Regions from separate parts of the Puia sp. genome, predicted to be linked through region 2. Evidence: riboswitches for the same ligand, from Rfam matches in the RefSeq annotation. Region 2 holds a riboswitch; the other holds the start of a gene.
What was found. Region 2 has a riboswitch for cobalamin ahead of VGM48_RS12790 (TonB-dependent receptor plug domain-containing protein). Riboswitches for the same ligand answer to the same signal wherever they lie in the genome.

Region 1: another riboswitch for cobalamin. It lies ahead of metE (5-methyltetrahydropteroyltriglutamate--homocysteine S-methyltransferase); the one in region 2 lies ahead of VGM48_RS12790 (TonB-dependent receptor plug domain-containing protein).

Annotation. Positions count from the first base shown of each region.
Region 1 covers NZ_DASYCH010000138.1:2,036-15,190, reverse strand. Annotated here, with positions in the region: gene VGM48_RS24780 (FAD-dependent monooxygenase) at 1-1,353, shown strand, start outside; gene VGM48_RS24775 (TetR/AcrR family transcriptional regulator) at 1,337-1,930, shown strand; gene VGM48_RS24770 (hypothetical protein) at 1,998-2,513, shown strand; gene VGM48_RS24765 (dihydrofolate reductase family protein) at 2,496-3,062, opposite strand; gene VGM48_RS24760 (hypothetical protein) at 3,091-3,285, opposite strand; gene VGM48_RS24755 (tetratricopeptide repeat protein) at 3,594-4,973, shown strand; gene VGM48_RS24750 (hypothetical protein) at 5,036-5,764, shown strand; gene VGM48_RS24745 (short-chain dehydrogenase) at 5,849-6,103, shown strand; gene VGM48_RS24740 (metalloregulator ArsR/SmtB family transcription factor) at 6,314-6,631, shown strand; gene VGM48_RS24735 (SRPBCC domain-containing protein) at 6,644-7,132, shown strand; gene VGM48_RS24730 (alpha/beta hydrolase) at 7,139-7,978, shown strand; gene VGM48_RS24725 (pentapeptide repeat-containing protein) at 8,007-8,948, opposite strand; cobalamin riboswitch at 9,147-9,334, shown strand; gene metE (5-methyltetrahydropteroyltriglutamate--homocysteine S-methyltransferase) at 9,497-11,827, shown strand; gene VGM48_RS24715 (TonB-dependent receptor) at 11,868-13,155, opposite strand, start outside.
Region 2 covers NZ_DASYCH010000062.1:128,387-147,390, forward strand. Annotated here, with positions in the region: gene alaS (alanine--tRNA ligase) at 1-1,371, shown strand, start outside; gene VGM48_RS12725 (DUF3820 family protein) at 1,410-1,655, shown strand; gene VGM48_RS12730 (PDZ domain-containing protein) at 1,759-2,826, shown strand; gene gatB (Asp-tRNA(Asn)/Glu-tRNA(Gln) amidotransferase subunit GatB) at 2,986-4,437, shown strand; gene VGM48_RS12740 (TlpA disulfide reductase family protein) at 4,442-5,632, shown strand; gene VGM48_RS12745 (HAMP domain-containing sensor histidine kinase) at 5,913-7,268, shown strand; gene VGM48_RS12750 (terpene synthase family protein) at 7,334-8,329, shown strand; gene VGM48_RS12755 (response regulator transcription factor) at 8,344-8,940, shown strand; tRNA gene VGM48_RS12760 (tRNA-Arg) at 8,980-9,051, opposite strand; gene VGM48_RS12765 (MarC family protein) at 9,120-9,701, opposite strand; gene cobC (alpha-ribazole phosphatase) at 9,698-10,336, opposite strand; gene VGM48_RS12775 (adenosylcobinamide-GDP ribazoletransferase) at 10,378-11,187, opposite strand; gene cobT (nicotinate-nucleotide--dimethylbenzimidazole phosphoribosyltransferase) at 11,180-12,238, opposite strand; gene VGM48_RS12785 (bifunctional adenosylcobinamide kinase/adenosylcobinamide-phosphate guanylyltransferase) at 12,245-12,748, opposite strand; gene VGM48_RS12790 (TonB-dependent receptor plug domain-containing protein) at 12,750-14,708, opposite strand; cobalamin riboswitch at 14,816-15,038, opposite strand; gene VGM48_RS12795 (polysaccharide deacetylase family protein) at 15,095-16,027, shown strand; gene VGM48_RS12800 (ABC transporter ATP-binding protein) at 15,995-17,086, opposite strand; gene VGM48_RS12805 (iron ABC transporter permease) at 17,086-18,123, opposite strand; gene VGM48_RS12810 (ABC transporter substrate-binding protein) at 18,120-19,004, opposite strand, start outside.

The DNA of each region.
Region 1 (13,155 bases), on a different contig from region 2:
ACGCCGCGCAGCCTGGAGGTGATGGCCGACCTGGGGGTGGCGGAGGAGCTGGTCGCGGCCGGGTCCAGGGATGTGATCTTCAGGCGATATAATAGAAACGAATGGCTGGGCGATTCGCGGGCGCCGGTGTTTGCGCGGCCCGATGCCCGTTATGTATCCGGCGTCCTGGTGCCGCAGTGGAAGGTGGAGGAGGTTTTGCGGCGGAAACTGCTGTCATGGGGCGTCGAAGTGGAGCGGGGTACCGAGCTTATCGACTTTTCGCAGGGTGAGGACCGGGTCGTGGCCCGGCTGGTAACACCGGCGGGGGAGGAGGCCGTCAACTGCGCCTACCTGGTGGGGTGTGATGGCGGGAAGAGCAAGGTCCGGAAGACGCTCGGGATCCGATTCGAAGGAGAGACCCATGAAGAAGAGCGGGCCTTTATCGGCGATGTGGAAGTAGCGGGTTTGGCGCCGGATGCCTGGTATATCTGGATGCATCCCACGCTGGGCTTTGGGATCGGTCTGTGTCCTTTTGCCTGCTCGAAGAGCTGGCAGCTGCAGACGATGGCCCAGGCCGATGCCGACGGCCAGTTTTCCGAACCCGGGCTGGCGATGTTCCGTCTCCTGTTTGCAGAACGTGCGGGACTGGAAGGCGTGACCCTGGAAAAGGTCACCTGGGCCACGGTGTACCGGGTCAACGTGCGGATGGCGAACCGCTTCCGTTCGGGCCGGGTCTTTATCGCCGGCGATGCGGCGCATGTTCATTCGATTGCCGGGGGCTTGGGCATGAACACGGGTATCCAGGATGCGTATAACCTGGGGTGGAAGCTGGCGCATGTTCTTTCCGGTGAGGCGGCTGCGCCTCTGCTGGATACCTATGAGGAAGAACGCCTGCCCATTGCCGCCTGGACGCTGAACATCAGTTCGGAGCGGCATCGCATGGTGGCCGATGCCATAAAAAAAGGCGGCGACGGCGGTCTGCATACCGTTGCAACGAAGGATACGACACAACTCAACCTTAACTACCGATATAGTGGGCTCAGCAGTCAATTGCGCGATGATCCCACGGGGGTGCAGGCGGGAGACCGGGCGCCGGATGGTCTTTTGCCGGATGGAAGCTGGTTGTCGGATGTTTATCGGGGTACGCATTTCAGTGTCATACGTTTGCCAGCGGGTGGATCGGCGAAGGGTTTCGGGGGCGACCGGGTACGCGAGTTCCTACTTCCCGATGGGCTCGTGCCGCTTTTCGGGAGGGTGGGCGGCATCTATGTCGTCCGGCCCGACGGGTATATCGGGCTGGTCGCCGATGCGGGGGACGAGGCGGCCGTTGACGGCTATCTTCGATTATATTTGTCCCATGAGATTACGGGATGATGCCAAGGAACTGCTGATCCGGCAAAAAGCGGTGGAGCTGATCGTGCGCGAAGGCCTCGACGGGTTCAGCATGAAGGAGCTTGCCCGCAGCTGTGAGTTATCGGTCTCGACGATCTATGTCTATTTTAAAAACAAGGAGGATCTCCTTTTTCAACTGACGCTGCAATTGCGGACCGAGCAGTTGAGTCAGAGTATCCGCGGATTGAAGGAAGACATGTCCTTTGAAGAGGGGTTGCGGTTACAGTGGCAGAACCGGTTTGATTATTTTGTGGCGCATCCGCTGAATATACAGGCGGTGGAACGCCTGAAGTACACCCCGCAATTCCACCGGACCACTCCGCAGCTGATCAAGACCTTTCAGCCGGACCTGGGTAAGTTCATGGAGAACGCGATAAAGCGCGGCGAACTGGCGGGGATGCCGTTTGAGGTATATTGGGCGATCGCTTTCGCGCCGCTTTATTCGCTGATCGAGTTTCATGCGGCGGGGGGAAGCTATGCCAGTGACAAATTTCGCATTACGCCTGAGTTGATCGGGGAAGCGGTAAGAAGGATTGCGATGGCGTTGAGGGGGGAGTAGTTATCCGGGCAGGTAAATGCTGATCTTTCGGATTATTAGTACTTATATTTAGCTTTTCATATTGTCTATGACAACGTTTCTTTACATCCTTCTATTGGCAATAGTTTTGCCGGCCCCGTTCTTATTCTTTTTGTATATATACATTACAGTTGAAAAGAAGGCTAAAGGGATCATTGAGCTGCTTCCCGATGACGCCAAAGCCAAATATACGGATGTCCGAATCTGGTTTAAGGGATATGACATGATGAAAAGAATAAACCGATATCAGATCGATCCGCTTAAGTCATTGTATACTTATAATTTGGCAGACGTGATTGTTTTTAATGGCGGCATCGTTGTGATCGGAAAGATAAAGGTGTTCGGAAGGGTTCGGCTACTTTCACCTTTTGCCATTTGCCGGCCTGGTGCTGGAGCCCGGCTGCAAATGGTCCGCGATCGCGTAACTTACCTTGGTGCGGAGGTTGTTGAACAGGATGTTGAGATCAAATTCCATGATCAAGACTACACCAATAACATCACCTTGGTAATAAAGAAGGCAGGCGGAGAGCTTTATTCGGATATTAATTCAAACTTTATATCGTAAGACGATCAATCCGGGTTTCAATTTTCGCGAATCGATCAATTGCAGCTGGCTGCGATGATCCACATTTGCGAACAAGGCCTTTCCGCTGCCCAGGATCGTGGGATTCAGCTCGAGCCTTATTTCATCCAGCACTCCGAGATTGATGAGGGTGGAAGCGAAATTGGCGCCGCCCCACGCGATGATGTTCTTGCCTGGCTGTTTTTTGAGGTTCGCAATCTCTTCTTTTACATCGTGAGAGACTTTGGTGTTTTTCCAGTCGGGTTTAAAATCGCCCTTTGTGAAAACGATGTGTTGGGTTTTGTCGGCCAGCTTCGCGAATTTCAGCTCGTTTCCTTCACTGGCGGGGTTTTTCAGCACTGATTGCCAGTATGAGGAATATAGCGGGTACATTTTTCTTCCCAGCAAATACGTATCGGCCGTCTCAAGGTCGTTAAACATGTCTTCCCATTCTTCGTCGCTTGACTGCAGCCAATCCGCTTCATCATTGGGGCCTGCCACGTAACCGTCGAGCGTTATTTGCATCGAGAGTATTAGTTTTCTTTGGTTCATAGCGGACACTTTTTTACTTCAGTAAATATCACAACCATCCCATTCCCCGTTCCACCTTCCGTTTATAGCAAGCCGTCTCTTCCTTCTTGATCCCAAACATCCCGCACGCTCTATCGAGGGTATGCTCCATCAGATAGATCGGCCGCTCGGACAGCACCATCCTGAACGGCCGCAGGTTCGGCTTGCGGGGGATCTGCTTTTTATTAGTTATGCCTTTTTCCATGGCCAAAATCGGGTGGTACGTAAAATTACCATTTAAAGCCATTGCAAACAAACTTCCGGCAAGGCTCATGATTTTCTTCCTCTTCCCTTGCGTTGTCTTTCTCCGGGCGAGTTTGTCGGGTCGCCGATGCCAATTGTCCAGAAGGTGACGCCGCCCGGGTTGCGCTTACGGCGGCGCCAAACCGGCTGGCATAGGTGGAAGTGGTGAAAGTGATAGTCAAAGGGTTAAAAATTGTGAGGAAAACGAACAGTAGCGTATATTTATGTGTGGCACGCCACGTCATGTTCTTGTATTATCATAACTGCAAAATGAAAAGAACTATTTTCTTTTGGCTGCTGAGCCTGTATGCAATTCCCGCTTTTGCACAATCCAAATTAGCCGATAGCCTGAAGCTGTTGCTTCAAAAAGAAGAACAGGATACCAATCGGGTACTGCTTCTGGCAGAGATCGGGACAAGTTATCTTTTTGAAAAACCTGAAATAGGATTCACTTATGCGGAACAGGGTCTTGAGTTATCACGGACTATCAACTATAAAAGAGGTGAGATTACGTGTCTTAATGGGTTGGGGCACCTCAACAGAGTGAGTGGAAATTATATCGCAGGCATAAAATACCATATGCAAGCGTTGCAAATTTCTGAAACGATAAACGACCAAAGCGGCGTAGCGTTATCCTATTTCGGAATTGCGGGGAATTATGAGGACGAAAAGGATTACAAAGAAGCATTACTATATTACAAAAAAATTAAGCAAATAGAAGAGTCTTTGAATAGTAGGGAGGGCCTGGGAGGTGTTGGGTTAAGCATGGGATTGTGTTACTTACATGAGGGACAACTTGATTCCGCACTTAAATATGAACAAAATGCCTATGAGATGCTAATGAATTCCCGGGGAGAAACCATTGCTATCGCCCGCCTTGCCAGTGTTCATACAGCCATGAACAACTATGATGTAGCATTAAGTTTTTACCGAATGGGTATCCCTATTGCCATTGCAACCTCCGACAACAATGCGCTGACAGAATTGTATTCGGGTATTTTTACGTTATTTCAAAAGCGGCAGCTATACGATTCCTGTATATATTATGGAAAGAAGGAATTGGAAGCAGCGGACAAGTCTGGCAGCCCCGCAGCAATAGCAGCCGCGTGTTCGGATTTGTTTGCAATCTATAAAAAAATTAATGCGGGGGATAGCGCCCTTAAATATCTCGAGTTGGCTGCGGTTACAAAAGACACATTGATAACACAGGAAAAAATAAAGCAACAGCAACTTCTTTCTTTCCAGGAAGAAAGCCGCCAACATGAAAAGCAGGCTGAGCTTAAGGCTGCTGCCGAAAAACGAAAACAGGACATTCAATTTGCCGCTATTGCCGTTGGCATTATATCTTTAATTCTCCTGTTCTTTCTACTCAGCCGCAACATTATGAATGCAAATTGGATAAGGTTTTTAGGTGTTCTTGCATTGCTTGTGAGCTTTGACTTCATTAACTTACTTCTTCATCCCTATCTTTCCGATTATGCGAATGACTCGCCCATATTGATGTTATGTGCATTAGTAATTATAAGTGCGATATTGATCCCCTTGCATCATAAAATAGAGAAATGGGTTATTGAGAAAATGGTGGAGAAAAATAAAGCTATACGGTTGGCGGCGGCCAGGAAGACAATTGAAAAGCTGGAAAAGAAATAAAGATGTAGGTAAGGCTGGGCACTATTGGAGTTGATGTATGAAATTATCTATATTTATGGGATATGGCAGAAGAAAAGATCATCAAACACGCGGGTGATGCGGCCCGGGCACTGCTCAAAAAAGAGCATTCGTGGAAGAAGAAGCTGCGGGAATTCTTTTTCGAGATCTTTATCATCGTTGTCGCGGTGAGCATCACGCTTTGGTTCCACAACTGGAACGATCATCTGCACGAGCAGCGGCTGGCCAGGGATTTCCTGGTGGGCATCCGGGCTGACCTGAAAGTAACGGCCGACAAGCTGGCGGAACACCGGCATGACTACCAGCACACCCTGGATTACTATGACGCCATCTGGAAGCAGATCAGCGAGAACCGGATCGACAAAGCGTATATGGATAGTCTCAGCGGCAACCTGACCAATATGGTGGGTTTTACTTTCGACAACAGCCGTTTCGAAAGTTTTAAATCCTCCGGCAACTTAAGGCTGATCGAGAACCAACCGCTGATGCAGAATATCACCAGGATGTTTACGGTAACACTGCCCGATCGCGTGGCCTCCGACCGGATGATCTTCGAGGAACGGCGTAACCAGTATATCACCTATATCGGTACCCGAACGCCCTTCGGCCCCCGGGGTAATTCGCTGATCTCGGGCTATACGAATGACCCGGCGATCCGATTTCAGATCATGTGGCAGCGGGATCTGCTGAATGAAATGAAAGATCAGAAATTGCTGGTGGCGGAGGAGGTCGGGAAGCTAATGGCCGAAATAGACGCGGAACTAAAAAGATAGTTATGGCTTTGCCCGCAAAATTTCGTATATTGCGCCTTGTAACCATGTATAAACCTTTGCATTGGTTGCTTTTTAAGGTAAATTATGACAATCGAACAGATCGAAAAATTCATCGGCGGCGGAGAAGACGTCAAACAGCAAGCTAATATCTTCTTCAAGACAAGAGGTACCGTAGAAGGGGTTTTTATCAAAACCGCGGATTATTCCGAGTTGAAGAAGAAGAACTTCTGGCGGATAGTTTCTGTGAAGCATATCGCCGAATTCCGGAAATCAAACGACATCAACCTGTCCCGGATCTTCAACGGCGCTGAATTTACCAAGCTTTCGCAGAAAGGATAGTCTAATAATCCTTCTTTCTCACCACTGAGCCTAGCTTCCCCGAAGCATAGCGGCTACTTTTTTCCCTGCATTTCTATCCATTTTTTCGTTGATTCGGTTCATAACGTTTTAATAATCAAATGTTATGAGCCTTTTCCTATTGTATTGACCAGAAAAATATTTGCACAACCAGATGGTTGTATTTATATTTGGCAACCAAATGGTTGTATTATGATAGAACGGAGAGATGTCTTTCAGGCAATTGCCGATCCCACGAGACGGATAATTATTCAGAAGCTGTCACGCGGCCCTCTGAACCTGGCAGGGATCATCAAGGAATTTGGCGTTAGCCGGCAGGCGATTGCCAAACACATCAAAGTGCTTGATGAATGCGGCATGATCACCGTCACGCAAAAAGGGCGGGAACAAATTTGCGAAGCCCGGCTCAACAAACTCGATGAAGTCGCCGACTGGGTAACCGAATCCCGGAAACTGTGGAACCAACGATTTGACAAGCTGGATCAATTCCTTGATGAACTCGATAAATAAAAAACTACCCAAATGGAAGATCGCGTCAGTAATAACGAAGTTTTTATAGAAAAGATCTTTAACGCCAGTCCTGAAAAGGTTTTTAGCGCATGGACCGATCCCGGGAAACTGGTGAAATGGTTTGCGCCCGATGGGTGTACCGTGTATTTCAAAAAGCTTGTCATTGAAACAGGCGGCCGGTTTCACTCGTGTGTCACCAATCCCCGATTCGGCGACTGTTGGTGCATCGGTGAATACAAAGAGATCGTACCTGGCCGGAAGATCGTATTTACCATGATCAATGCAGATGAGAACGGTAACCCCATCAACCCTGCGGAAATCGGGATGGACCCCGATTGGCCGGGGCAAACGCTGGTTACCGTGACCTTTGCGGAGGAAAACGGGAAAACAAAGATGCAATTACGGCAAACGGTCTCGCAGGAATTGGCCAAACGAACGGGCGCCTACCCAGGCTGGCTGCAAATGTTGAACAATATGCAAATCTTACTCGATCAAAACTAACTAATCATGAAAAGGACAATCTTTCTGGCTGTTTTGGCATTGCTGACCGGATCGGCGTTCCAACACACCAGCCGGTCCGTTGAAAAGGGTTATTCGGAGGTCAACGGGATTAAAATGTATTATGAGATCTATGGGCAAGGCGAACCGCTTGTATTGATCCACGGCGGCGGCTCGACCCTTGAAACCACCTTCGGAAGGGTCATTCCCATGCTTGCCAGGAGATATAAAGTCATTGCCATGGACCTGCAGGCACACGGCCGCACAAGCGACAGAAATGCGCCGGAGTCATTCACACAGGATGCCGAGGATGTCGTAACCCTTCTGAAAAATCTTCATATTGCCAAAGCCGATCTTTTCGGTTTCAGCAACGGTGGAACAACGACCGTTCAAATCGCTATTCACCACCCGGAAATGGTCGATAAGCTGATCCTTGGGTCTGCGCTTTGTAAACGCGACGGAGTGCCTGCACCCTTTTGGGATTTTATGAAACATGCGCAGCTGGCGAACATGCCCAGGGAGCTGAAAGAAGCCTATTTGAAAGTTTCCGGCAACCCCGCAGGGCTGCAAATCATGCATGATAAGGATGCGGCAAGGATGGTCAATTTTAAGGATATCCCTGACGAACAGATCAAATCCATCAAAGCACCAACGTTGATCATCATTGGCGACAGAGACGTAATCACCTCTGAACATGCCATCGAGATGCACCGGTTCATTACCAACTCGCAACTGGCGATCATCCCGGGGGTACACGGGGAATATATTGGCGAAATAACGACACTGGGAACCGGTTCTAAAGAAGCAAATTTCGTTATCCCGATGATCGAAGGTTTCCTCGATCGATGACTGGGTCGCCCCGCGCCGTTATCTAGTTCTATTTGACCGTGACCTTTGACAGATCGGCTCCCATGCCCTTGAGGAAGGCGTAGGTCAGCTTATCCATCGTGGCGCCATCGAAGCGGATGGTTTTGATACTGCGGTAATACTTATTGGTAATGGCGTACGGTGCGCGGAAGGAGACATTGGTGAGTATCGCGCCATTGAATGTTGCGTCGCCGAGCGCGGTGTTGTGAAACCTGACATTCATAAAGGTCTGGCCATCGAGACATAGTCCGCGCATGTCGGAGTCGGCGAAGTCCACGCCATCGAAGACACAGTTCTCAAAGACCGTTTTCCGGAGATCGGTCTTTGTCAATTTTGCTTCGGTCAGCTTTGCCGCCGCGAATTTTGCCCGGGTGAGCGCCGACTTGCTGAACTCGGTGCGTACGAGAATGGACTTGTCGAAATGCGTATCGGAGAGATCGCTGGCGGACAGCGTGCAATCGGTCAGGTTTGCCCCGTCGAAATTGGCTTCCCGGACATCACTGGCGTTAAACGAGCTGCCGGTCAGATCTGCACCCGAGAAATCGGAACCGCGCAATGCACTCCCATGAAACTTCCTTTTGTGCGCGACAATGCCTGCGAAGTCGCTATTGGGCAGGTTACTCCCGTTGAAGTTCATGAGCAAAGACGGCTCCGGCGTGGGTTGGTCCGCGATGGCCTGCTCCGGCTCGCGGGATGGGGCGGCGACCCCGGTCGATCTTCCAGTGGCTTTTTCGGCTTCTCCCGATGGAAAGTTCTCTGAAAAATAATTAAGGTCAACGCCCAGGATCGCTGCCAGGCGGTTAAGGGTAGGGAGGTCGGGGATGGATTCGCCGCGTTCCCATTTCCCCACTGCTTGCGGGCTAATGAATAGCCGCTGAGCCAGTTGCGCCTGGGAGATATTTATCCCCTTGCGCGCTTTGGCAATTTTGTTGCCGATGATCGAAGATTCCATAGTTACTTTTTTTTGCTTTGTTTGGACACGACAAAGATATTTCGAGTTATCCCTCAAATCAGCAAAAAAGCGACAACTATTAGTTGTTGTACCGCTACTCCTGGTTGTTTTTCAACAACCTGCGGTAGTATCTGCCGGAATGGCCCGTTTTTGATCGGGCGGAATTTCCTATATTTGCGATGGAGTTCTTTCTATATTTCTTCATCATGCGGTGGAGGTCCCCGGGTAATACCGGGGTTAATAGGGAATTGTGTGTAAATCACAAGCTGTCCCGCAACTGTAAGTAACACAAGGTTTTTGCCTACCTGAGTCCACTGTCCCCCGGGGATGGGAAGGACGGCAAAAATGTTACTAGCCAGGAGACCTGCCTTTACCGTATTGACTATGCTTTCGTGGAATGAGGCAAATGGTCAGTTGATGGATCCGCTTGGGTGGCGTGTGCAATGCCGGCCGGGGGACCCTATTCTGCTGTCTCACCTTTTTCTACGATTCCATAGCTGGATATAGCCGGGGCTTTTAATTGATCAATTCATTTAAAAAGCAACAGCATGCAAACACACAACCTAGGCTACCCGAGGATTGGCAGCCGACGGGAGCTTAAAAAAGCATCCGAACAGTATTGGGCCGGCAAGCTCTCCGCAGAGCAATTGATGACGACCGGTAAAGAGATCCGCCTGTTTAACTGGCGGCTTCAAAAAGACGCGGGGATCGACCTGATCCCTGTCGGAGATTTTTCGTTTTATGACCAGGTGCTGGACACCAGCCTGATGGTGGGCGCTATTCCGACCCGCTATCATACCCTGATGCAGGAAAAGCAGTTGAAGGATGTCGACCTGCTTTTCGCCATGGCGAGGGGCTATCAGAAAGATGGGTTCGACATTACCGCCATGGAGATGACGAAATGGTTTGACACGAATTATCATTATATCGTCGCTGAATTCGTGGCGAATCAGACCTTTTCGCTTTTCAGCAATAAACTCGTCAATGAGGTGCGGGAGGCGAAAGAAGCCGGCATCCCCGCCAAGCCCGTGTTGCTGGGACCTGTTTCCTATCTGTTGTTGGGCAAAGAGAAAGAACCCGGATTCCACCGGCTGGAGTTGATCAAACGGCTGCTGCCCGTCTATCTGGAGGTGCTGAAGAAACTGGACGATGCGGGAGTCTATTACGTTCAGCTGGATGAACCCTGCCTGGCGCTGGACCTTACGGAGGCCGAGCGGCAGGTGTTTGTAAAGACCTATCGGGAGATCAAGGCGAAGTTCCCCGATCTGCATATCATCCTGGCCAGCTATTTCGAATGTTATGGTAACAACCTGTCTACCGTGCTGGAATTGCCGGTGCAGATCCTCCATCTGGACCTGGTGCGCTGTCCTTCGCAGCTGGATGATATCCTTGTTAATGCATCTTTTGTCAACAGTGCGACGCGGCTTTCGCTGGGCGTCGTCGACGGACGGAATATCTGGAAGAACGATTTCCAGCAGTCGGTGCACCTGATCAACAAGGCTGTTGCAAAGATCGGCAGGGAAAGGATCTTGATCGCTCCCTCCTGTTCGCTGCTACACAGCCCCTGCGACCTGGACCTGGAATCGGACGAGAAGGTGCTGACACCAGAGATGAAACAATGGATGTCTTTTGCCAATCAAAAGATACGGGAGGTGGTCACGCTGAAACAACTGACGTCCGGCGAGCCGGGTGCGGCAACGGACAAAGCCTGGAGAGAGAATGTCGCGGCGACCAATAGCCGGCGGACCAGCGCGCTGATCCATAAGGTGGTGGTGAAACAGCGGGTGGCGGCGATCGCGGCCGGGGATGCTCGTCGTACCCATGAATTTGCGGAGCGGAAACTGCGGCAGCGGGAGTTGTTGAAACTGCCGGCTTTCCCGACGACGACCATCGGATCGTTCCCACAGACCCCCGAAGTGCGGAATGTCCGCGCCAGGCTGAAGAAAGGCGAGATCAGCCCGGCCGAATACGATGCTTTTGTAGAGAAGGAAACCGAGGCGGCCATCCGCTGGCAGGAATCCATCGGCATCGACGTGCTGGTGCATGGGGAGTTTGAGCGCAACGATATGGTCGAATATTTTGGCGAGCAACTGGACGGCTTTGTCTTTACGAGCAATGGCTGGGTCCAGAGCTATGGAAGCCGCTGCGTCAAGCCGCCGGTCATTTTCGGGGACGTATCGCGGCCCAGGCCTATGACGGTGCGCTGGTCGGGGTATGCGCAATCGCTCACGAAGAAATGGGTGAAGGGCATGCTGACCGGTCCGGTGACGATCCTGCAATGGTCGTTTGTGCGCAACGATCAGCCGCGAAGCGAGACCTGTGCGCAGATCGCGCTGGCGATCCGCGACGAGGTGGTCGACCTCGAAAAGGCGGGGATCCGGGTCATCCAGATCGACGAACCGGCGATCCGCGAGGGATTGCCGCTACGGAAAGAGAACTGGAAGGAGTACCTGGATTGGGCGGTACGGGCGTTTCGCATCTCCGCGAGCGGCGTTGAAGATGCGACGCAGGTCCACACGCATATGTGTTATTCCGAGTTCAACGATATCATCGACAGCATTGCGGACATGGATGCGGATGTCATCACGATCGAATGTTCGCGGTCGCAGATGGAGCTGCTGGAGGCGTTTGCGGAATTCAAATACCCGAACGAGATCGGACCGGGGGTGTATGATATCCATTCGCCGCGGGTGCCGTCGAAGATGGAGATGGTCGCGCTGATGGAGAAGGCCAGGGCGGTGGTGCCTGCCGATCAGCTGTGGGTGAATCCCGATTGCGGCCTGAAGACCAGGGCCTGGCCGGAGACGAAGGCGGCGTTGGTGGCGATGGTGGAGGCGGCGAAGGAACTGCGCGAGGCGGTGCCTGCGGGAGCCCGTTAAGGAATATGTTTTACGGCCCGGGGAGACCCCGGGCCGTTTTTTATGCGTGGGAATGGGGTGAAAGATCAAAAGGCACGACGACCTTAAAACTGAAATTCCGGCCCATATTGAAGATCCCCGGCTGCGCGCCCGCAGGAACATTTGGGTTATCGAAATACTTCAGCCGGCTCATATTCGACTGGTAGTTGGTATTGGCGAGGTTGGTCCCCTCGATGAATAACCGGACGATCTTTTGCCCGGCCTTATTGACAAGATCTACGCCGATGCCGGCGCTCAGCAGGTTATAACCCGCGGTGTAGGTTTCCGTGCCATAAGCGGCAAAGAACCGGTTCTGGGCATTGTAGTGATCAAAACCCACAAATGCATACGCATCTTTGAACTGCCCGATCCCTTTGGCATAGTTGGCCCGGAGTTCGGAGTGGGTATGCAAGGGCGGGATGAAGGGCAGGTACTTCAGGCTGTCGGGCGCATGGCCGTTGTCTTCGAGATTGGTTCCGTAGGTAAGGGTAAGGGCGTTTTCAAAATGTAACCAGGATACCGGGTGGATATCCAGGTATAACTCACCGCCGAGGATCCGCGCCTTGCTTTGCACATAGGTGAACTTGCTATACTGGCCATTGGGGTCGGAAGTGCCGTCGGGGTCTACGCGTTCGGGATTGCCGTTGGCATCGATGATCTGTTGCTGGAAGATATAGTTCTGGATATGGTTGTCGAACAGGCTCACACTTGCCGATACTTTCGGGAGGGTGAGGAAGGCGCCGAGGTCTTCCTGGATGCTGAACTCGGGTTTGAAACTGCTGTTGCCGACGTGATAGATCTGCGAGCCGGGGTCCGCACCGTTGGCAGACAGTTCGGCAATGCTGGGCGCCCGGAAGCCGCGGGCGATATTGGCTTTTATCAGGAACGCATTGGAGAAATTGTAGGTGCCGCCGAAGCTCCCGGAAAAACCCGAGAAATTCTTGCTGAGGGCGCTGAACTGCCGGCTGACATTGGGATTGCCGGCCGGGTCGGCACCGGTGTAGAGCGTAGAAAAATATGGGACGGTGTTGTCGATATAGGCGGCTTTGCCGTCGAAGGACCGGGTATCGAATCGCCCGCCCGCGGACAGGTCGAGCTTGCCAAAGGTCTTCTTCACCACGAGAAAGGGGCCGAGATCGAACTGGTGATAGGCGGGTATCGGGAAATCGGTGCTGTATCCCAGTACATTGTTCTGGTACATGCCGTTGACGCCGACGCTGGTCTCGTAGCCGTTGCCGAGGCTGAAATTATACTTGACATCGTAGGTATAGGTTTGCAGTTGGAGATTCAGTCCGGGCACATCGGCGTTC
Region 2 (19,004 bases):
GATAAGAAGGCCTTTGAAGCGGAGATGCAGCAGCAAAAAGCCCGGTCGCGTGCGGCTACGGCTATCGACACCGAAGACTGGGTTGTGCTTGTCGACAACCCGCTGATGGAATTCGTCGGCTATGATTCCCTCGAGACCAACACGCAGATCGTCAAATACAGGAAGATAAAGGCAAAGGGCAAAGAGTCCTGGCAGCTGGTGTTCGAAGCGACGCCGTTCTACGCCGAGAGCGGGGGGCAGGTGGGGGATACCGGTGTCCTGCATTCGAAGGGCGAGGCCATTGCCGTGCTGGATACGAAAAAGGAAAACGATCTGATCGTTCATTTTACCGATAAGCTGCCTTCGGATGTCGAAGCGCCGGTCATAGCCACGGTCGACAGACCCAAGCGCAAGGCCACGGAGGTCCATCACTCCGCCACCCACCTTCTGCATGCTGCGTTGCGGAAGGTGCTCGGCACTCATGTCGCACAGAAAGGATCGCTGGTCAATGACGGCCAGCTGCGTTTCGACTTCTCGCATTTCGCGAAAATGACCGACGAAGAGATCGCCTCCGTCGAGGTGCTTGTCAACGAGAAGATCCGGGAAAACATCCCTGTCATCATCCGCCAGATGCCCAAGGACGAAGCGCTGAAACTGGGCGCCATGGCGCTCTTCGGCGAAAAATATGGGGATGTCGTCCGCGTGGTCATGATCGATCCGCGGTACTCGGTGGAACTCTGTGGCGGGACGCATGTCGGCGCCACGGGAGAGCTGGGCTTTTTCAAGATCCGGCATGAAGGCGCTGTTGCCGCCGGTGTCCGCCGGATCGAAGCGGTGAGCGGACCTGCCGCCGGGACCTTCCTCACGGAGCAGTTCGCGGAGCTTCGTGCTGTCCGGGAAGCCCTCAAGCACCCCACACAGCTGGCGAAGGCCGCGGAGACGCTCGTCGCCGAGAACAGCGAGCTTAAAAAGAAACTGGAAAAGGCCGAAGTGAAACAACTGGCCGAGCTGCGGCAACAGCTTCTGCAGCGCGTCCAAACTATCGATGGTGTCGCCTTTGTCGGCGAAGTCGTCGAGGTAGGCAGCGCCGAGGCGGTGAAAAAGCTTTGCTTTGATCTGAAATCCGGCCTCGCCGCGCTTCCCGGCACCCCGCCCTATCTTGCCGTGCTGGCTGCGAACATCGATGGAAAGGCGGCCGTGGCTGTCCTGCTCGATGAGCAACTTGTCGCCGGCCGCAACCTGCAGGCGCCCGCGATCATCAAGGAACGGGTAGCTCCGCTCGTCAAAGGCGGCGGCGGCGGTCAGAAGACGCTTGCGACGGCGGGTGGGCAGGATGTGAGCCAGCTGCCGCAGGTAGTTGCCGCGGTGCGGGGATTGCTGACGGTCAAATAAAAACCTCACTAGCTTAGATACCGCAAAAGAGACAGTGCATGGAAGAGCAATCGCTCCAACCCGATTCAGAAATGCTCATGACCCTTGTGACCATGAAGATGCCCTTTGGTAAATACAAGGACACGCTGCTGTGTAATCTTCCCGTATCCTACCTGGAATGGTTTCACCGGGAAGGCTGGCCCAAGGGCAAACTGGGGATGCTGCTGGCGACGATCTATGAGATCAGGATCAATGGCTTGGAGAAGCTGCTCGAGCCGCTGAAAAGATCTGCCGGCGGCTTTTAATTTTAACATTTCCGAAATCTTTCGTATTTCCGAAAATCCCCCTATATTTGATCTACGAAAATCAACGTAGATCAATCCATTCAATAATTCAAAAACTGACGTGATGAACAATCCACTCCTAAAAATGGCGGGACTTGCTGCTCTGGTCCTGTTCCTGCACACTCCGGGCGTTGCCCAGACCCAAGGCTATGCTGAGTCGGACGACAATGATACCACCCCCAACCGTACGCGCTCCTTTGACGAGATCACTATCCGGCATAAGGGCGACAAAGACGCCAAGGTGACGGTGGAAATAAAGAACGGGGAAGTATTTATCAATGGGAAGCCGGCCTCGGAATACAAAGACGAGGACCTGACCATCACCAAGCGGAAATTCAAGACCCTTGGCGGCGGCGCCTATGCTTTTTCCGACCGGGATGGGGAAGCGATGACCCTCACGCCCTTCCGCAACTTTAACGGTGGCGGCTTGAGTTATGACGTAGCGCCCCGGGCCCGCAAATCCACTTCGGGAGCTTTTCTGGGTGTGACCTCTTTAAAACAGGAGAACGGTCCCGACGGTGCCAGGGTGGGGGACGTATCCGAGGGAAGCGGCGCCGAAAAAGCGGGTTTGAAAGAGGGCGACCTGATCACGAAGGTCGATGATAAAACCATCGGTGGCCCGGAAGATCTTTCGAAAGTCATCCACGGCTACAAACCCGGTGACAAGGTGGCGATCACCTTTAAGCGCGACGGCAAAGAACAAAAGGTGACGGCCGAGCTGGGCAGATCCAGGAGCAATAATTATTCCTATGGCTTTGGCGACGGCATGCAGTATAAAATGGCTCCCGAGATCAAGCGAATGATGGTCCCGAGAGAATATAAGTATAATCTCTTTGGCGACAATTCCCTTCGTCTGGGTATCCACGCGCAGGATACCGAGGACGGCAAGGGGGTAAAGGTGTTGGATGTCGATGACGAAACCGCTGCGTCGAAGGCCGGTATCATGGAAGGTGATATCATCACCCGTTTTGACGGCCAGGAAGTTAACAGCGCCACGCGGCTCGCCGAACTGGCCCGGACGACCCGCGAGGATAGAACAAAAACCAGTATCAAGGTCAACCTGACCCGTGGGGGCAAGGCGATGGAGGTAGAGGTAAAAGTCCCGCGGAAGCTAAAGACGGCCGATCTGTAATGAGCCGTGACCGCAAATAATAAGCGTCCCCGGAGAGGGGGCGTCCCCCGGCAAAGAAGCCTCTTTACCGGACATCATGAAAAAAGGCGGTGCCTACTTTTGACCAAGGGGCGCCGCCTTTTTTTCGTAGATTTGCCAACTGCCGGCAGGCATATTCACATGGCAATCAATTACGATGCATACGAGATTGTAATCGGGCTGGAGGTGCACGCACAGCTGCTTACCCAAACAAAATTATTTTGCGGGGATCCGGCGGCTTTTGGCGGCGAACCCAACACGCATGTCAGCCCGATCACGCTGGGTCTGCCGGGCTCTCTGCCCAAGCTGAACCGGAAAGCGGTGGAGTATGCGATCCGCATTGGGCTGGCCTGTCATTGCGAGATCGAACGCAACAATTTCTTTGCCCGGAAGAACTACTTCTATCCCGACCTGCCCAAGGGCTATCAGACCTCCCAGCATACTACGCCCGTATGTAAGGGCGGCTGGGTCCGCATCAGGACCAACGCGGCCGAACGCGATATCCAACTCAACCGCATCCACCTGGAAGAAGATGCCGGCAAGAGCCTACACGATGCGATCCCGGGTGCTACGGCGCTGGATTTCAACCGGGCCGGCGTGCCGCTTATAGAGATCGTGACCGAACCCGATCTGCGCAGTGGCGATGAGGCCTATGCTTATCTCACCGAATTGCGCAAGATGCTTCGCTACCTGGAGATCTGCGACGGCAATATGGAAGAAGGCAGCATGCGTTGTGATGCGAATGTCTCGGTCCGGCTAAAAGGCGAGACCCAACTCGGTACCAAGGTCGAAGTGAAGAATCTGAACTCGATCCGCAACGTGAGAAGGGCCATCGAAATTGAAGCGCGCCGATTGATCGAACTGCTGGCCGCCGGCGAGCCGATCATTCAACAAACCCGGAGCTTCGACGCCGCGGAAGGAACTACGTTCGCGCTGCGGACGAAAGAAGAGGCCAACGATTACCGGTATTTTACCGATCCCGATCTTCCGCCCTTCCAGGTGACGGATGCTTTCCTGGAATCGATAAAGGCGTCGCTCCCCGCACTGCCGGAACAGCTGATCCAGAGATATATCCAGGAGCTGCAGCTGACGGAATATGATGCGCGCAATCTTTGTGATGACCGCGATAGCGCTGCCTGGTTCGAACAACTGATCGGCCATACTGCCAGCTATAAAGCTGCTGCCAACTGGCTGCTGGGCCCCGTGAGGTCCAACCTCAACGAAAAGGGTCTCGAATGGAAGGATTTGCCCTTGCGGCCGGAAGCGCTGGCCGGGCTGATCCGGCTGGTCGAAGAGGGGAAGCTCAGCTTCTCCATCGCCGCGGAACGGGTCTTCCCGGTGCTGATGAACGAACCACAGCGGGACCCACTGGAGGTCGCCACCGCGCTGAATCTGATCCAAAGCTCCGACACCTCGGAGATCACGGGCTGGATCGAACAGGCGCTTGCCGGAATGCCCGATAAGGTGAAAGAATATAAAAAGGGAAAGAAGGGGCTTATCGGTCTGTTCGTGGGAGAAGTGAAAAAATTGTCCAAAGGCAAGGCGGATCCCAAGCTCACCAATCAATTATTACTCGAAAAACTGGAAAATTAAGGATATGACAAAAAGAATTGCAGCGTCCGTTCTCGTGGCCTGCCTGGTCCTGACCTGGGGTTGTCAGGCGAAGAAAAAAGGAACCTTCTCCGTATCCGGCAGCTTTAAGAACGGGGATAAGCTCTCCGCTGTCGAAGGGCCGATCTCAAAGGTTTATCTGATAGAGGTGGTCTATGGAAAGGACCAGCCGCCGATCATTCTCGACTCGGCAAAGCTACCCGCCGGCAACGGCAGCTTTAATGTCGCCGGCATCGCAAGCGGCCAGCAGCTGTTCGAGCTGGTGTTCGGCAACAATGCGATCACGGTTCCGCTGATCAACGATGCGGCCGATGTGCGGGTCAACGTCGATCTCGGCAAGAAGGATGATTTTTATGAGGTAAGCGGATCGGAAGGGAGTAATCAGCTGAAAGAACTGATCACCATCTTCGGGAAGAAGAACTATGCGGTGGAAGAAAAAATGGCCGAACTCGACAGTCTTAAAGGCGCCAATGCTCCCGATAGCCTGCTGATCGCCTTCACCAATAAAAAGAACAATGCCACGCAGGATCTCAATACTTATCTGAAGCAGTTCTTCAACACCAGCAACAACGCGACGATCTGCGGGATCGCGCTTGGCTGGGCTTCCCGCACTTTTACAAAATCCGAGTTCGAAGCAACGCTGACCGATCTGCTGCATAAGTATCCCGACAACACCGTTCTGACCGGGCTGAAACAAAGCTATGATCAGCAACTTGCGACGATGGCCGAACAGGAACGCAAGAGCCAGGAGAACAGCTGGGTCGGCAAGCAGGCGCCCGATCTTTCCCTTCCCGATGTCAACGGAAAGACCGTTTCTCTTGCTTCCTACAAAGGCAAATATCTGCTCGTCGATTTTTGGGCAAGCTGGTGTGGTCCCTGCCGGCAGGAGAACCCCAACGTGGTAAGGGTCTATAATGAATTCAAAGGCAAGAATTTCGCCATCCTCGGCGTCTCCCTGGATAAAGACAAGGACAGCTGGCTGGCGGCGATCCAGTCGGACCGGCTGGCATGGACTCATGTCAGCGATCTGCAATACTGGAACAGCAAGGCTGTTCAAACCTTTGGCTTTGGCGGTATTCCTTATAATGTGCTTATTGATCCGCAGGGGAAGGTCGTTGCCGAGGGACTTCGGGGCGAGGATCTGGAAAATAAATTGAAGGAAGTATTAACTAATTGACATCAAGTATGATATTAAAAAGAGAATTCACCATTGGTGGGTTCTCCCCGGCAAGCGAAGCTTAGCCGGACATAATTGAGAAAGGGGCCGTCTATTTTTAATCATAGATGGCCCCTTTCGTTTGCACTAATCAAATACCATTAACCATTAAACCTTATCCTATTAATAAGCAAATTAAGGTCTCGCCAATATTCTGGTGTAGGGGAAACCCTACGTTTTTACACCGTTTTTGGTTAGAAAGTGTAACTTCAACGTATTAAGCTCATAGCAAATGTTCTCTATGAGACGGATAAAACGCTGGTGGAACTCGATGGTGTTTGGCGGCACCCGCCAGCTGCTTGCACATGACCCTCAAAGAAGAGTCACGATCGGCGTAAACCTGATGTCCTTATCGATAGGCATTCTCAATGTCACGATCGGCACCTTCGTATGGCTGATCACCGGAAAGGGGAATGTACTGGCCGCCGTCTCCATAGAAACCGTGCTGCTGGCGATGCCGCTGGTACTCAACCGCTACCGGAGGTACAACGAAGCCGGATTATCGATCTACCTGATCATGAGCGGGGCAACCTTCTATTTCGGCTGTGTGCTGGGCAATGCCGTCAACTCGCCCCTGATGATCACCTATCTCATCGGCGTCTCGCTCTTTATGTTCTCGAGCCTGGTTTACAGGATCATCTGCGCCAGCAGCTCCATCATCATCCTGGTCCTTATCGAACAGAACTACAAGTATGGCTTCATCCAGCCGATAGCGACGAGCTATGATAGCCAGATCATGCTGAGATGGGCTGCCTATGCCGCCATGATCATCCTGGTCATCTTCACCTTTAGTCTGTTCTGGAAGAACAACCGGATCCTGTTGATGCAGTTGGAGAAACAGACCGAACAGGTGAAAGAGAACCTGGAAAAAGAGACACAGGAGAATAGGAACAAGGACCGGTTCATCACCAACGCGAGTCATGAAATGAAGGTCTCTTTTCACAGCATTTTCTCGGTGATCAGCGTTCTTGTCAACGATGTCCAGACGGCAAGATCGCCCGAGCAGCTTATGAAGAGGATCAACGACCTGAAAGCCGCCTGCAAGATCTCCCAAAGCATCGTCGACAATATCCTCGAGTTCGAGAAATATGAGGCCGGTATTCCGACGACGACGCGGGAGAACCTCTTCAACCCGCGACTGCTGTTCCAGAACACGGTCGAGATCTACAAATACGTCGCGATGGAGAGTAAGATAGAGATAAAGACCGTTATCAGTAAGGATATCCCCGAGCATATCCGGACCGATGATATGAAGATCCGGCATATCCTGACCAACCTGCTGCACAATGCCATCAAATATGCCCCCGATTATTCGATCGTGCAGGTAAAATGCAAGGTGAAGGACAATGCGTTGGTGTTTAGCGTACATGATAAAGGCGAAGGAATCGGCAATGACGATGTCGATATCTTCGCGCCCTTCGTCAGTAAAAACCCCGATGGACTTGGGATCGGATTGTTCATAGTAAAGGAGATGATCACTGTTCTCAACGGGAAGATCGATGTGATCAGCGACATGGAGGGGACCACGTTTTCGGTGTCGATCCCGCTGCAGCCGGTGAGGTATGGCCTCTCAACGGTTTCCCCGCATCACAACTAAGAGTAAACAGCTATCCTTTCTCTGCGAACAAATCCTTAGATTAGTGTCGATTAAACCTTTCCTATATGCAACTCCATAGAATTCCCATTCTGTATTGTCCCTTCGTGGGTGCAATACATCCGCTGGTAAATGACCTTGAAGAACATAGTTTGCAGTGGCTGCTCGATCTTAAACTGGTGGGAGATCACGAGACCTATCTGCGGTACAAACGAAACAAATTTCCGTTATTCATTGCAAGGACGTTTCCGCACGGTGACTTCATCGATATCTGTACCTGGTGCGATCTGAACAGTCTGCTCTTTATCGTTGACGATCTCTTCGATGCAAACGACATCATCAAGGATAAAGATTCTTTTGAACAATTCCAAGGTGGGATCATGGATATCCTGTTACGGCGCCGATCCTGCAGCGAGGTGGAAGGACCGGTATTCACGGCCTTTGCCGATATCTGGGGACGGCTTTGTCTCCGGTCGACGGCCGCCTGGCAAAGTAAATTTATCGACTGTATAAAAAAGATGTTTGGCGGGTTGTACTGGCAGTTCAGGAATATTCATCTTGGGATCTATCCGGGTTTTGACGAGTACCTGCGGATCCGGCAATATCTCGGGGCATCCCATCTTTCCACCGACAGCCTCGAGGTAACGGGCAAGGTCTATCTGCCGGAAGAGGTGTATGAGGATGCAATCGTCAGCCGGCTGACAGAACTCAGCAGGAATTGCGTATGTTTTGCAAACGATCTCTTTTCGCTGAGCAAGGAATCCGAAGAATCGCAAAACGCGGGAGAATACAATCTGGTAGGTGTCATGAAGAGAAAGTATGGGCTTTCCTGGGAAGGTGCGATCCAGAAAACGGCGGCGTACCATGACGATCTTGTCCGGGAATTTATATTCCTGTCCTCGAAAGTCCGCTTTTTCGATGCCGGGATCGATGCCATGCTGGCAAGGTATATCCGGGAACTCGAGATCCAGATGATCGCCAATATCGAGTGGTCCACGCGGGATACCGACCGTTATCCGCATATCTACGGCGACGCCCCGGCGAGAATAGAATTATACAATTAAACCCCTGAAAGTACATGCAATACCGGATCTTGTTGGCGGATGATCACAGTATGCTTCTGACCGGACTCAGAGGACAGATAGAAACCCGGTTCGGCTATAAGGAGATCAATAGTGCAAGAAGCTGTAATAAAGTTCTGGAGGAGTTGAAGACGAGGGAATACAGTCATCTTATTCTCGATATCAGTCTTTCCGACGGCTCGTCGCTTGAGATCCTGCATGTTATCCGGGGGCTGTATCCTGCCCTGAATATCATGATCTTTTCCGCTAAGCCGGCCGCAGCCTTTGAAAAGGCCCTCAAGAAATACCAGATCCAGCATTATTTGTCCAAGGAGGCGGATGAGGAAGAAACCATCGCGGGCCTGCGGCGGTTCTTCAATAATGAACCAATGCCCTCGCGGGAGTCGACGCCCAATCCTTTTTCGAAACTCTCGCCGCGCGAACTGGAGGTGTTGCCTTATCTCTTACAGGGAAAGGGAACCAATGAGATCGGGTCGTCGCTGAATCTGTCGCCGAGTACGGTCACGGAGTTTAAGAGCCGGATCTTTAAGAAGACGGAGACGCTGAATGTCGCGGAACTGATCAATCTGGCGATGGCGTATAACATTACATAAAAATCCCCTCACAATCAATTTGTTGTGAGGGGATTCGGGTGGTCCCGTCCAGAATCGAACTGGAATCCAGGGCTTCGGAGACCCTTATACTATCCGTTGTACTACAGGACCTTACCAAAAGAAAAGCTCTTCGCGGCGGAGGAGGAGCAGGCACTTTTGGGGAGGGCAAAATTACAGAACTATTTCAACAATCCCCGCAGGTTGGTGCTAAATATCTTTACGGCGATGGCCAGCAGGATGACCCCGAAGAACTTGCGGATCGCGATCATCCCGGCCGGCCCCAGGATGCGTTCGATAAAATCCATGGATTTGAGGACGATAAAGATGAAGAGCAGGTTGACGAGGATCCCCAGCAGTACGGTGGTGGTCTCGTAGTTTGCCTTCAGGGACATGATGGTTGTCAGGGTGCCCGAGCCGGCGATCAGCGGAAAGGCGATGGGGACGACCACGCTGGCCTTGGAACCCGGCTCGCTTTTAAAGAACTCCACTCCGAGCACCATCTCCAGTCCGAGGATAAAGATGACGATCGATCCGCCGACGGCAAAGGATCGCTGGTCGACGCCGAGGATATGCAGGAATTGCTCGCCGCCAAAGAGGAAGAGGACCATGAGGGCGCCCGAGATAAGGGTGGCCTTCCCTTCGTGCAGGCCGCCGATCTTTTGCTTCAACGCATGCAGCAGCGGGATGCTGCCGATGATATCGATGACGGCAAACAGGGTAAAGGTCACCGTGAGCAGCTGGTTGAAGTCGAAGGTCTTCATAAATGCGATTTTGTGTAAAAGCTGCTGGGTTTGTGCTGCTCTTTCTCCGGGGGCGCCGGATTGGAAAGAACGGTATGCGCCCAACCGCCGGCGGCGGGTTGGATCCGGATGACACAGCCATAGTGCAGGGAGAACGCCTTAAAGCTATCTATCAGCGGGGTGCCGGTGAGCCCTGCCAGGATGCTGCGGATGACGCCGCCATGCGCGACGATCGCGATGGGCGAGTTCCCGACTGCGGCGGCGGCGATGACCTCCGCCCAACACCGGCCCACCCGGCTTTGCAGATCGATATAGCTCTCCCCGCCCGGGATGCGGATATTGACAAAATCCGCCATCCAGGGGTTGATCTCTTCCTTTGGCAGTTCGTCCCAGGTCTTCATCTCCCACTCCCCGCAATGGATCTCCATGAGTTGCTCCCGCAGAAGCACCGGCACATCGGGAAAAAGGCGGGTCGCCAGCATCGAACAACGCCGCAGCGGACTGCTGTATACCGTGGCGAACGCCGGAGGCAGGCAATCGCGGATGACCGCCACCTCTTCTTCGAAAGTGGCAGTTACATCGAGATCGGTCTGCCCGTAGCAGATGCCTTTGGCGACGTCCGGGGTAGTATGGCGGATCAAATAGATGTCTGTCATAGCGATAGTATGGGGTGGCGAGACTGGTGGCGGCCGGCCTTTCAAAGGTACCGCCAAACAATTATAAAACCGAGGTAGATAACGATCTCCGTCACTTGTTGGATCGCGCCCAGGCAATCCCCGGTATAGCCGCCGATCCACTTTTTAAAATAGCGGTAGAGTTCGTACGTGGCATAGAGGGCCGGCAACACGGTAAGGAGAAAAGGCCAGGGCAGGAAGGCGAAGGGCGCCAGCGCAAACGCCGTGGCAAGGATCAACGCGGGAATGGAGAGGCGACCGCCAGTCATGGAGACCGATTTGCTCTGATCGGGATTACCTGCATAACTGCCGGTCTGTAAGACCAAAACGGCCATCAGGCGGCTGACACTATGCGCGGCGATGAGCGCGAGGATAAAATAACGATAGTGGTAGAAGATCAGATGCGTGGGCTCGCCGGGCAGGGCGATGAAACCGGGCAGTTCCCGTAGCAGCGCAAATTTCGTCCCGAGTATAAAGATAAGCCCGATCGCCCCAAAGGCGCCGACCCGGCTGTCCTTCATGATCAGCAGGATCTTCTCCTTTGTCCATCCGCCACCAAAGCCGTCACAGACATCGGCAAAGCCATCCTCATGAAAGGCGCCGGTGACCAGCAAACTGGTACACATTGAAGCGATGATGCCCACATCGGTCGAGATATAACGGCCAAACACCAGGAAGAACAGTGCGCTGAGTGCCCCTACGATCCAGCCGACCAGCGGAAAATACCGGGGCGCCTGTTGCATCAACCCCGGCTGATGATGAATGCTCGCGGGTACCCTTATCCGCGTCAGGAACTGGACGGCTGTCAGGAAAACCTTCCATTCCTTATTCATCCGATGCTGCTTTGCTTACGCCCGCCGATTCGAAAGAAGCCATCTCGCGGAGAAAATGGATGGCAGACTGCAACAATGGATAGGCCATTGCGGCACCCGTTCCCTCGCCGAGCCGCATCCGAAGATCCAGCAGGGGCCTGGCGCCAAGGTGGTCAAGCATGGCTACGTGACCGCTTTCGCCGCTGGTATGTGAAAAGAAGCAATTGTCCTGTACGGCGGGATTCAGCAGTTTTGCCAGCATCAGCGCTGCGGTCGTGATGAAGCCGTCGACGAGCACGACCATCTTCAGCTCTGTGGCCTTTTGATAGGCGCCGACCATCATGGCGATCTCGAATCCGCCGACACAGCGCAGAATGGTCATCGCATCGAGCTGAGCCGTGATAACGGCGAGATGCCGTTCGTATGCTTTTCGCAGGGTTTGCTTTTTCAGCAGGAGCTGTTCGTCATTGACGCCGGTACCACGTCCGACGCAGTCTTCGACGGCGATGCCGGTGCAGTAACTCATGATCAGGGCTGCCGACGAGGTGTTGCCGATACCCATTTCGCCAAAGCCGATGCAGTTAGTGCCGCCGGCATAGAGTTCGGTGATCACCTGCTTGCCGAGTTCCACGGCCTTTGCGGTCTCATCGGCGGTCATGGCTTCGGTTTCGAGATAATTGCGGGTACCATACCCGATCTTTTGCGTGATCAGCTTGCCCGGGAAGAGCCCGGCTTCGAAATCGAATTTCACCCCGGCATCCACGACGGTGAGCCCGAGATGATGTTGCCGGCAGAAGACGTTGATGGCCGCTCCCCCGGTGATGAAGTTGAGCACCATCTGGGCGGTGACGGCCTGGGGGTAGGGATTCACCAGCCCGGTGGCGGCAATGCCATGGTCTCCGGCAAAGACGACGATATAGGGTCTGTTCAGCTGGGGATGGGTCGTACCCTGAATGAGTCCGATCTGCAGTGCGATCTCTTCCAGCCGGCCCAGGGCACCCAGGGGTTTTGTTTTGTTGTCGATCAGCTGCTGCAGCTGCCCGCGAAGGGCGGGCTGTGTTCCCGTTTGCATAGTTGTTTATTTTACTTTGAGCGGTAGCCCGCTGACCATAAAGATAACCTCATCGGCCTTTGCGGCAAGCGATTGATTGATCCAACCCTGCAAATCGGTGAATTTTCTTCCGCTTTCGGTATCCGCGTGGAGACCCATGCCGATCTCGTTGCTGATGAAAATAAACTGACCTTCCTGTTGCAGCAATCCCTTCACTTCCTGCTCGCAGGCGGCGAGGCAGGCGTCGATATCATATTTCAGATCGGAGAAGAAGTTGGTGATCCAAAGCGTGACACAATCGATGACGACCACTTTCCCCGCGAGCGGAAGACGGGAGAGCCATTTCTCTTCCTCCAGCAGGGTCCAGCGGTGGTCCCGGTCCTGTTGATGGCGATCGACCCGCTGTTTGAACTCGGCGTCCCAGATGCGCGCAGTGGCGACATAAACAGGACTGGCGCTCCGGTCGAGCGCCAGCTGCTGCGCGTAGCGGCTCTTGCCGCTACGCGCCCCGCCGGTGATAAAGATTAACATGTTATAAATGTACGCTGATTCCCGCCATGAAATTGAATCCAAAGCTGGTATAGCCGGGGATATCGAAATAACGCTGATCGGTGATGTTCTTGAAGTCCGCGAACAGCTTCAACATCTTCCCGAACCGGTATTCGGCATATCCATTCAGGGTGTAATAGGCAAAGCCGTCGGCCATCCCGCGTGCCCCGCCATAGATATCGTCGATCCGCTGACCCACGGTCCGCAGGGCCAGGCTGAGGAAGAGCCCCTTCGTCGCCTGCACTCCGACGGAGGCATTTACGAGATTCTTTGGCCGCTGGTACAAATTGTTAAAGGTTGTGTCCTTGGCGCCGTTGCCGGTTGTCGTCACCGTGCCGGCGGTGTAGGTGTAGTTACCTGTAAAAGACCAGATCCCGTATTTATAAGCAGCCTCCACTTCGAAGCCATGGGCATCCTCTTTGTCGAGATTCTCATATCCGCTACCCGAAAAGATGATCTCATCCCTGGAATGCCGGCGGAAATAAAGCGCCCGCAGGTTCAGGCCCGATTGGTTGTACTGGATACCGCCTTCTCCGCTGATCGTCCGCTCCGGCTTGAGGCCATCGGGGTTCCGGTAAGGCGAGTACAGCTGGTAGAGGGTCGGCGCTGAAAAGCCCGAGGACAGATCGGCAAAAAGCTTCAGGCGATCGTTGAGGACAAAAGAAGGGTTCACCGAATAGGTGAAGACCTTCCCGTACCGGTTAAAGCTGTTGTACCGGCCGCCGAGATCGAGGTTGAACCCGCCAAGATTCTTCAACAGCACCGAAGCATAGGCGGCAAACTGGCGGACCCGCGAGCTGTCACTGCTGAGTGAATCCTTATAACTGAAGACCTGTCCCGGATTATAAAAATCCTCGCTGACCCCAAAGTCGGTCTCGTTGATCCGCTGGTTGCGGTAGTCGACGCCTGCCAGGATATCGACATGTTTGGAGACGGTGATGTTGCTGTACAGATCGGCATAGTGTGAACGACCCGTGAAATCCGAGGTGCTGTAAGACCCGCCCTGCAGGATCGCCATCGAAGAGTCATCCAGGTAATGGCGGCTGACGGTGTTGTAGTTATAGTTGAAATGCAGCATGGCTGCTCCCAGCGCATAGTCGCCACCGATACCCGCCTGGGTGTTCTTGTTCCAGGAAGTGTACTTCCGGTCGTCGGTATAGGAGCCTCCGTCGAGATCGGTGGAATAACGGCTATACTGGAAGTTGGCGCGGAGCCCGAACCGGTCGGTTACCCGCTGACTGATATTGGCCATCACGAGGTTCTCGTTGAACCCGTCATGATCGAAGTTGCCTTTGCCGGTCGTGTCATAGGCAGTGGAGACCCCATCGCTGCGCAGGTGGGTATACTGAACATTATAGGCCGTGCCGCCGACCCTTCCGTCGATGCCGGCCGACCCCCTAAACGTGCCGAAGCTGCCCGCGGAAAGATTGGCCGAGGCGTTGAAGGGCTTGCCATCGCCTTTCTTTGTGATGATGTTGATGACACCTGCCACTGCATCGCTGCCATAAAGAGTGGACTGGCTGCCTTTCAGGATCTCGATGCGTTCCACCTCATCGGTATTGATCAGGTTGAGATCGAAGTTGGTGCTGGTCCCCGACGGGTCATAGGCCGGGATGCCATCGATCAGGATCAGGGTCTTGCCGGCCCCGGCGCCCTGAATGTAGACGCTTTGGACCGAACCCAGGTTGTTCTGGGCGCCCGCAACCACTACGCCGGCCTGGGTATTGAGCACTTCCGTCAGTTGTTTACCGCCGCTTTTTTCCAGCTGTTCGCGGGTGATGATGTCGAGTACCTTCCCGGTAAGCGCTTGCTTCACCGGGTATTTGGTGGCTGTTATGACCACCTGGTCCAGCTGTTTGCCGGTGGTGTCCGAAAAATTCTGGGCAAATACTGTCTGGCTGCCTGCCAGCAGTGTCAAAAAGAAAAAATGTTTCTTGCTCATTGCAGTTTTTTTGTCCGGCCGAAGGGGGATGATGCGAAGGGAATAGAAATAGACAGGGCCGTCACATAGCGCCATCAATCCCGCTTTTCACCCGAAAGCCATGAATGTTGTTTAATCGATCACTGGCAGGTCTTCTGGCTTATGTCCTCACCGGCTTACCTTCCCATCCGTGGGCCCACGGACAGTGGTATGAAGTGTTGCCGGGTGATTTTCCGCGCCGGCCGACGCCGGGAGCGGAAAGACATTTACAGCTACGGGGATAGCGCCGGATTTGCACCGGTCTTCCCTTTTAATGACGCAGGAGCGTCAACCAAGATCGGCGGCGAAAGTACGCCTTTTTCGGATGCCGGTGCGACACGGTACAAAAATTGCTGCTTAACTCGCTTATGAGAATAGACCACTTTTATGAATATTGGCCGATCATCGACCGGCCCGATATCGAGTGGCCGGGTGGCAAGCGACTGGCGGTTTATATTGGGCTGAATATCGAGCACTATGAATCCGGAAAACCCTCGGTCGGTATCCTTGAGAAGTCGCCGGGACGGGATCCCGATCCCCTCAATGAAGGCTGGCGGGACTATGGCAACCGGGTGGGGGTATGGCGGATCATGGAGTTGTTCGACCGCTTTGGTATCCGGCCCAGTGTGCTGCTCAACTCGGATGTCTGTAAGTATTACCCGCGGATCATCGAAGAGGGCAACCGCCGCAATTGGTCTTGGGTAGCACATGGCAGGAATAATTCCATGTTTGCCGGGAACAAACCGCCCCAGTTGAAGCTGGATGAGGAGCGCAACTATCTCCATGATGTTCTCTCGACGATCCAGCTGGCGACCGGCAAGGCCTGCAAAGGCTGGCTCGGACCGATGGGATTGAGCGAGACCTATGACACGGTGGATCTGCTGGCCGACGAAGGCGTGACCTATGTGCTGGATTGGATCAATGATGACCAGCCTTACCCGCTAAAAACTTTTCACGGGGAGATCATCTCGGTCCCCTATTCGCTGGAAATAAATGATTTACCGTTGTTTCTGCAACGGGGGCTCTCGGGCCCAGAGTTTGGCCAGATGATCATGGATCAGTTCGATGTCCTTCACCGGGATTCGAGTGGTATCGCCCGGGTCATGGCCATCGGCATCCATCCCTTCATCGTGGGTCAGCCCCACCGGTTCAAATATTTCGAACAGGCGATGGCCCATATCGCCCGGCAAAAAGATGTCTGGTTTACCACGAGTGATGAGATTGCTGCGTGGTATATGTTGAATTATTACCACACTCATGTCCAAAAATTACGGGAAGTGGAAATCCTTCAGGGCTTCTAACAATCCCGCGACGGAGTCGGATTGCCGGCTCCCGGCGGCGGTTTGGAGAATCCAGACAGGCCTGCCCTGCTGTTCGAGGATGGTAATGCGCGCACTCGCCGCGGCCGCGGGGACATCCGGAGCACTCGCTGTCCCGGTCATGGCGTTACTCCGATCTCCCGACATATCCGTGGCCATCCCGGCTTCCTGTACGGTAAACCCTTCGCGCTGCAGTGCCCGCCGGGTCCAGAAGGCAACCATTCCGCTGCTGGCGAGTTGAATGGAACGGTCTCCGTCGCGATGGATGCGAAATACGCCGGTGGACCTGTCGAAGCTCACGTCTTCCTTTTCAAATGCCGCCTCGAATATGCCATCGAGGACGAGGTCTTCGGGAGTACCTTTGTGCATCGGCGCCGCGGACTGGAGCAGCCAGACCTCGTCGGCCACCTGTAAGGCCAGGTCCAGTTCGTGGGTCGACAGGATGATGCCTTTGTTCATCTCCCGTGTCAGCTGGTGCAACAGCCGCATCAGCCTGATCCGGCTGGGGAGATCGAGATGCGCCGTCGGTTCGTCGAGCATCAATATGGGGGTATCCTGGGCCAACGCCCGGGCCAGCATCACCTTTTGACTTTCGCCGTCGCTCAGTGTGTGCACTTTTCTATCGACGAGGGCTGCGATATCTGCCGCGTCGATGGCCTGCCGGATGATGGCTTTATCCGTTTCCGTGAGGATGCCGAGCCAACCCGACCAGGGATACCGGCCCAGGGCGACGAGCGACCAGACATTCAGGTTACTGCCGCCGACGCGATCGGTCAATACCAGGCTGATCTGACGGGCGAGCCCGGCGGAGGAAAGTCCCGATCTTCCCGCGATCTCCACGCCGCCACTCAGGGCGGGCTGGAGGCCGGCAAGGGTCTTCAGCAACGTCGACTTGCCGGAACCGTTAGGTCCGAGCAGGCAGATGAGTCGTCCTGCCTTTACCGTCAGTTCGGGCAGCTGCGTCGAGACGAGGGTCTTCTTTCCCCCGCTGTGATACCCCGTCTGCAGGCTCCTGGTGATAAGCAGCGGTGCGGTATTCATCAGTAGACTTTTAGATTCTTTGTACGAAGGAGCAGATAGATGACCACCGGTGCACCCACCAGCGAGGTGATGATATTTATGGGCAACACGGTCTGATTGCCCGGCCACTGGGCGATGCTGTCGCAGAGCAGGAGCAGGATGGTGCCGATGAGGCAACTGGCGGGCATCAGGATGCGGTGACTGGCTGTGTTGAAGGCGCCGCGGGCCAGGTGCGGAACGGCGATGCCGAGAAATCCGATGGGGCCGCAGAAAGCGGTGATGCTGCCCACCAACAGGCTTGTACTGCAGACGATGATGAACCGGGCGCGTTCCACTGTCAGGCCCATGCTTCGTGCATAGTTTTCGCCCAGGAGCAGGGCATCCAGTCGCTTCGAGGAGAAAAAGGCCATGATCAGTCCGGTGAGGATCATGCCGGTGAAGATCGGCAGCTGACTGCCCGTCACGCCGCCCAACGAGCCGAAGGCCCAAAGCAGGTATTCCTTCACTTCTTCGGGATTGCTGAAATATTGCCAGATGCTGGTGATGGCGATGGTGATGCTGCTGATCATCAGCCCGATGATCAGCATCGTGACATTATCGCGTACCCGGCCCGAGAGCATCAGCACAAAGAACATCGCGAGGGCGGCCCCGGCGCAGGCTGCGCATGTGACCAGCCAGCTGCCGCCCACGCCTAATTCTTTTATCGCATAAAGTGTGGCTGTGCCGCCGCCGGCCAGCATGACGGCGGCTACCCCCAGGCTTGCACCGGCTGTGATGCCGAGAACGCCGGGGTCGGCCAGCGGGTTACGAAACATCGTCTGCATCTGCAGTCCGCCCACCGAGAGCCCACAACCTGCCAGCACTGCGGTACAGGCCTTTGGCACCCGGATCTTGTCGATGATATACCGCCAGGTCTCGTCCCCGGTGGAGGAGGAGAAAAGGATATGAAAGACCTCCCGCAAAGGGATGCGCACCGCGCCTGCCGAAAGATCCAGCAGGAGGGCCAGCAGCAACAAGAGAAAGAGGCCGACAAAACGTCCTTTCAGCGCGATACTCATTTCAGCTGTTTATAGTAGTACAACGTATCCTGCGGCAGGGCATCGGGGTGCAGGATACGGATGAGATCGGCCAGCACCCGCTGGGGATTCGCCGCACCCGACTCCCAATAATCATTGGACCCGATATCATTTACCCGCCGGTTGAAATTATAGACGGCGCCGGTCTTAAAGGAATGGAAGTCCGCAAACCGGCTATCTTTCTCCGCGATCTCTTTGCGGCTGTCCACATAACCGACGTTGAACCAGAAATCGGCCTTCAGGGCGATGGGAATGACGGCTTCCACATTCAGGGCGAGGCTGCCGATCCCTTTGGTGGCCGACCAGCTATAGTCGGCGCCGGCATCCCGGAGGAATTGCGCCATATAGCTTTCGCCCGCCGGCGTATACCAAACGCCTTTCCAGGGCATCGCGATAATGACCGAGGGTTTTTTCTTTGCGGCGCTGCCGATCGCGGCCAACGCAAGATAAGTCCTTTCCACGCTGTCAAACTTTTTCCCGATCTCTGCTTCCCTGTCGATCAGCGCAGCGAACAGCTTTGCCCATTCGGCGCGGCCAAGCGGTGTCGTTTCCAGCCACTCAGCGTCGGGTAGGACAGGGATGCCGGCATCGGTCAAGGTCTTATACTGGCCATAGGCGGCATCGGGATTGGTCGAGGTGATGACCACCCCCGGATGCATGGCAATCACCAGTTCGTTATTGGTATTCCCGTCGATGCCTACCTGTTTGATCCTGCCCGTGCGGATGTGTTCGCGGACGATGGGGGCATTGACATATTGAAAGTTGCCGAGTCCCGTGATCCTGTCGGCTGCGCCGGCGAAATCCGCCAACCCGATATGGATCGAAGAAAGCACGGTCATCGACCGGACAGGAGTGTGGATCAC